DNA from 2 places in the Enterobacter sp. Taxon_8 genome. Region 2 is predicted to be linked to the other one. Evidence: predicted binding sites of a transcription regulator. Region 2 holds the regulator's gene; the other holds the start of a gene.
What was found. Region 2 encodes PhoB, which activates phosphate uptake and scavenging genes when phosphate is short. Its sites were predicted from a motif close to CTGTCATAAAACTGNCNNAT; they were not measured.

Region 1 (3,116 bases), 370 kb from region 2:
CGATCTCAGCGTCTTGCTTCCCGCGACATCCAGTGCGCGATAAGCTCGTCATCCAGTTCGTTAACGTGGCCCTGCGCCACGTTACGCCCGCGATAGAGCATACAGAAACGGTCAGCCACCCGGCGGATAAACGACAGCTGCTGCTCCGTTAACAGCACCGTCATACCTAACTCCCGATTTAAGCGCACCAGAAGCTGCCCCAGCTTCTGGGCGAAGCTGTGTCCTGCGCCGTGCAGGGGCTCATCGAGGATCAGCAGGGGAGGACGGTTCACCAGCGCATTAGCCAGCGCCAGCTGATACTGGTCGTCCGGAGAGAGCGTGTTGGCGCGGGTCTGTCGCACCCCATAGAGCGCCGGAAACAGGTCGTAAACGTCATTTTTTGCGTTCGGGTTAGGTTTCCCCGTCGCGCGCATGGCGATATGCAGGTTCTCCTCAATCGTTAGCTGCGAAAAGATCCGCCTGTCCTGCGAGACATAGCCAATCTCCGGGCCGGAACGCTGTTCTGGCGGCGGGTTTAGCAAATCACGCGGCGGCGCGCCCGCCTCATACCAGATGATGCTGCCGCTTTCGACAGGCACCTTCCCGGCGATGCAATTCATTAGGGTGGTTTTCCCCATGCCCGGCAGGCCAACGACGCCTGTACACATCCCTTGCGGAAAATCTAAATCCACGTTCCATAGCGTATGTTGACTTCCGTAAAACTGATTCACAGCACGCAGACTCAACATCTTTCTCTCCTTAAAAATGTGTGTAGGTGAGGCTCGCTGTTGATTCTGCAAAACCCCTGCCATAAAGCGGAAAGTGATTAAAAAAGCGACTTTTTTAGGAATAAGTCACCGGAAAGCGGTTTATAAAAAACCGGATTGCACATTGACGGTGCCGCCGGTGATGAGTTGTGGTGCAGAACCCGAAATGATGAAAATGTGAGCAAGATCCCATCGATTGGTTATGAATGACGCAACTGTTAATCAGCAAAAAATAGCTATAAAAATTTTTTGTCGCCGTCTCGTGGGAAAATCCGGGAATTTGCAGAGCGCCAGTCTGTATGGGCTGGAAGCAGTTATCCACTATTCCTGTGGATAACCATGTGCATTAGAGTTAGAAAACACGCGATAAGCGAGAGAAGACGCGGCTTTCGCCCAAATTGACGCGAAACGCGGCTTTAGAAAATATCGTTTATTTTTTAATTGCTTAGATAAAAGCAATTCCCGTCATGAAAGTGTCACCGGTTGCCATAAAACTATCATTACCTGGCTTGACAAATGTTAAAAAAGAAAAAGTTCTGGGGATAACCTGACCTGACTGGTGTTTTATGTTGCCACTGTCCAAATTTTGGCCGCTATCGCGCTAATCATTCAGGCGCTATGCTAAATATCCTGACATGCTACTGGTTTTTCATCCAGTGTTTTTTACTGGCATTCCTGGCAACAAGGAGTAAAATTACACACCTGCCGCTTATAACGTCATCAGGTTGTCGCCCATGAGTAAACCGTTCAAATTGAATTCTGCTTTCCGTCCATCAGGCGATCAGCCTGAGGCGATCCGTCGTCTGGAAGAGGGGCTGGAAGATGGGCTGGCGCACCAGACGCTGCTGGGGGTAACCGGCTCGGGTAAAACGTTCACCATCGCCAACGTGATTGCGGATCTCCAGCGCCCAACAATGGTGCTGGCACCCAATAAAACCCTGGCGGCGCAGCTATACGGCGAAATGAAAGAGTTCTTCCCGGAAAACGCGGTGGAGTATTTCGTCTCCTACTACGATTACTACCAGCCTGAAGCCTATGTGCCGAGCTCTGACACCTTCATTGAGAAAGATGCCTCGGTGAACGAACACATCGAGCAGATGCGACTGTCGGCCACTAAGGCGCTTCTTGAGCGTCGTGATGTGGTGGTCGTCGCCTCGGTTTCCGCGATCTACGGTCTGGGCGATCCGGATCTCTATCTCAAGATGATGCTGCACCTGACGCAGGGGATGATCATCGACCAGCGTGCGATTTTGCGTCGTCTGGCGGAGCTGCAGTACACCCGCAACGATCAGGCCTTCCAGCGCGGCACCTTCCGCGTGCGCGGCGAAGTGATCGACATCTTCCCGGCAGAATCGGACGATATGGCGCTGCGCGTCGAGCTGTTTGACGAGGAGGTCGAGCGCCTGTCGCTCTTCGACCCGCTGACCGGACACGTTGAGTCAGTGATCCAGCGCTTCACCATCTACCCGAAAACGCACTACGTGACGCCGCGCGAGCGTATCGTACAGGCGATGGAAGAGATCAAAGTGGAGCTGGCGGAACGCCGTAAGGTTCTGCTGGCGAACAATAAGCTGCTCGAAGAGCAGCGCCTGAGCCAGCGTACCCAGTTTGACCTTGAGATGATGAACGAGCTGGGCTACTGCTCCGGCATTGAAAACTACTCGCGCTTCCTCTCCGGGCGCGGGCCCGGCGAGCCGCCGCCGACGCTGTTTGATTACCTTCCGGCCGACGGTTTGCTGGTGATCGACGAATCCCACGTCACGATCCCGCAGATCGGCGGGATGTACCGCGGCGACCGGGCGCGTAAAGAGACGCTGGTGGAGTATGGTTTCCGCCTGCCGTCAGCGCTGGATAACCGTCCGATGAAGTTTGAAGAATTTGAGGCGTTGGCGCCGCAAACCATCTACGTCTCGGCCACGCCGGGCAACTACGAGCTGGAAAAATCCGGCGATGAGGTGGTGGACCAGGTGGTGCGTCCGACTGGATTGCTGGACCCGATTATCGAGGTGCGTCCGGTGGCAACGCAGGTGGACGACCTGCTCTCTGAGATCCGCGCCCGTTCCGCCATTAACGAGCGCGTGCTGGTGACCACGCTCACCAAGCGTATGGCGGAAGACCTCACCGAGTATCTCGAAGAGCACGGCGAGAAGGTGCGTTATCTTCACTCGGATATCGATACCGTGGAGCGCATGGAGATCATCCGCGATCTGCGTCTGGGCGAGTTTGACGTGCTGGTAGGGATCAACCTGCTGCGAGAAGGTCTGGATATGCCGGAGGTCTCGCTGGTGGCGATTCTGGACGCGGATAAAGAGGGCTTCCTGCGTTCCGAGCGTTCGCTGATTCAGACCATTGGCCGCGCCGCGCGTAACG
Region 2 (3,116 bases):
CCAGTGTTTCGACGGCGCTGAGTTTGCCCTCGCTAAAACTCACCAGATGCACGGATTTGGCTTTGCCCGTTTCGTCAAAGCTGAGCGAAACAGGTGAGCCACAGTAGCGGATATGCTCGCAGCCGCCGATGACCTGAGCGCGGTGGATGTGGCCGAGCGCGATGTAGTCGGCTGGCGGGAAGTTTTGCGCCGGAAAGGCATCCAGCGTGCCGATATAGATGTCACGCACGGCGTCACTTTTACTGGCCCCGACCGTGGTGAGATGCCCGGTTGCAATCACCGGAATCGGCTGGTCACCCCGCAGTGCACAGGCTTCGGCGTGCTGCTGGTGGTAATAGTCGGTGATGGCCTGTAATAAATGCTGCTGCTTTTCCGCACCCGACAGCCCCGCCTGGCTTTGCACGATGTCGCGCGGACGTAAAAACGGTATCGGACACAGCACCGCCCCCGGCGACCCGTCGCGTTTTTTCAGGATCTGCGGGGCGTGCCCGGCGCTGGCGACGACGGTGGTATTGAGAAACGCCAGGATGTCGCGGGATTCATTCAGCGTTGCGACGGAATCGTGGTTGCCGGCGACAATCACCAGATGACACCCTGTTTGCTGCAAATTCACCACGAAGCGGTTGTACAGCTCGCGCGCGTAGCTCGGCGGCGAGCCGGTATCAAAAATATCTCCCGCCACGATAATCGCGTCCACCTCATGCGTCCGGGCCGTTTCCAGCAGCCAGCCCAGGAACGCTTCATGTTCAGCCGCACGGCTTTTGCTGTAAAAATTTTGACCCAGATGCCAGTCCGAGGTGTGAAGTATGCGCATAGCTGATCCGTGGCAAAAAAGAGAAAGCAGGATTATAAACGTTCAGAGAAGGGAAAATAACCGCTGTAATAAAACAACGGTTTGCCCGTTAACGTGGTACTGTTTTTCATAAATCTGTCATAAATCTGACGCATAATGGCGCCGAATTACAAACTTGTAACGTAAATAAGATAAGACAGGGCAAAGTATGGCGAGACGTATTCTGGTCGTAGAAGATGAAGCTCCAATTCGTGAAATGGTGTGCTTCGTGCTCGAGCAAAACGGCTTCCAGCCGGTTGAAGCGGAAGATTATGACAGCGCAGTGAACCAGCTGAATGAACCCTGGCCCGATCTGATTCTGTTGGACTGGATGTTGCCCGGCGGCTCCGGACTGCAGTTTATCAAACACCTGAAACGTGAAGCGCTGACCCGCGATATCCCGGTTGTGATGCTCACGGCGCGCGGAGAAGAAGAGGATCGCGTGCGCGGTCTGGAGACCGGTGCGGACGATTACATTACTAAACCGTTCTCCCCAAAAGAGCTGGTGGCTCGCATTAAAGCCGTGATGCGCCGTATTTCGCCGATGGCGGTGGAAGAGGTGATCGAAATGCAGGGGCTGAGCCTTGATCCTACTTCTCACCGTGTGATGACCGGTGAAAATCCCCTCGACATGGGGCCTACCGAATTTAAACTCCTGCACTTCTTTATGACCCACCCGGAGCGCGTTTACAGCCGCGAGCAGTTGCTGAATAACGTCTGGGGAACTAACGTGTATGTCGAAGACCGGACGGTTGATGTACATATTCGCCGCCTGCGAAAAGCACTGGAATTGAGCGGCCACGATCGCATGGTGCAGACGGTCCGCGGCACGGGTTATCGTTTTTCTACCCGTTTCTGAACAATGACAGGAGTATGACGCGTGCTGGAACGTCTGTCATGGAAAAGGCTCGTCTTTGAACTGATCTTATGCTGTATTCCGGCCTTCATTCTGGGGGCCTTTCTTGGACACCTGCCGTGGTTTCTGCTGGCGTCGGTCACCGGGCTGTTGATCTGGCATTTCTGGAATCTGCTGCGCCTCTCCTGGTGGCTGTGGGTTGACCGAAGCATGACGCCGCCGCCGGGAAGCGGCAGCTGGGAGCCGCTGCTTTACGGTCTGCATCAGATGCAGATGCGTAATAAAAAGCGTCGCCGCGAGCTGGGAAGCCTGATTAAGCGTTTTCGCAGCGGTGCAGAGTCGCTGCCGGATGCCGTGATCCTGACCACCGAAGAAGGGACGATCTTCTGGTGTAACGGCCTGGCGCAGCAGCTGCTGGGCCTGCGCTGGCCGGATGACAATGGCCAGAATATCCTCAACCTTCTGCGCTATCCCGAGTTCACGCTGTATCTGAAAAAGCGTGATTTCACCCGTCCGCACAATCTGAAGCTCAATAATGGCCGCCATCTGGAAATACGCGTGATGCCCTACAGCGATAAGCAGTGGCTGATGGTGGCGCGCGATGTTACCCAGATGCACCAGCTGGAAGGGGCGCGTCGCAACTTCTTCGCCAACGTCAGCCACGAACTGCGAACCCCGTTGACCGTGCTGCAGGGCTACCTGGAGATGATGCAGGAGCAAACGCTGGAAGGTGCGCCGCGTGAAAAAGCGCTGCACACCATGCGCGAGCAAACGCACCGGATGGAAGGCCTGGTGAAGCAGCTGCTGACGCTCTCGAAGATTGAAGCGGCGCCAACGCTCGCGCTAAATGACACCATTGATGTCCCGATGATGCTGCGGGTCGTGGAGCGTGAAGCGCAGACGTTAAGCCACAAAAAGCATCACCTGACCTTTGACGTCGACAACACGCTGAAGGTGCTGGGCAGCGAAGATGAGCTGCGCAGCGCCATTTCCAACCTGGTGTATAACGCGGTGAATCATACGCCGGAGGGGACGGATATCGTGGTGCGCTGGCACCATACCCCAACGGGGGCCGAGTTTAGCGTGGAGGACAACGGGCCGGGGATTGCGCCGGAGCATATTCCGCGTCTGACCGAGCGCTTCTACCGTGTGGATAAAGCGCGATCGCGCCAGACGGGCGGAAGCGGCCTGGGGCTGGCAATTGTGAAACACGCGGTGAATCACCATGAAAGCCGTCTCGATATTCAGAGTACGCTGGGTAAAGGAACCCGCTTCAGTTTCGTTATTCCGGAACGATTAATTGCCAAAAAGATCGCCTGACGGCGGGCGTGTCATTTTACCTTTCCACGGGTCAGCCATCGCTGGCCCGTTTGCTTTGCAGTCAAGCGAAACGCGGATGAATTTTATACGGCTGGCTGTTTTTTGTTC

Region 1: a site for PhoB is predicted at 1,230-1,249, ahead of uvrB (excinuclease ABC subunit UvrB). Genes of this name have one in related genera too.

Annotation. Positions count from the first base shown of each region.
Region 1 is NZ_CM177989.1:3,179,482-3,182,597, reverse strand. Features, by position in the region: gene bioD (dethiobiotin synthase) at 1-43, shown strand, start outside; gene AC4IBF_RS15155 (ABC transporter ATP-binding protein) at 6-728, opposite strand; gene uvrB (excinuclease ABC subunit UvrB) at 1,481-3,116, shown strand, end outside.
Region 2 is NZ_CM177989.1:3,552,543-3,555,658, reverse strand. Features, by position in the region: gene sbcD (exonuclease subunit SbcD) at 1-814, opposite strand, end outside; gene phoB (phosphate response regulator transcription factor PhoB) at 1,002-1,691, shown strand; gene phoR (phosphate regulon sensor histidine kinase PhoR) at 1,713-3,008, shown strand.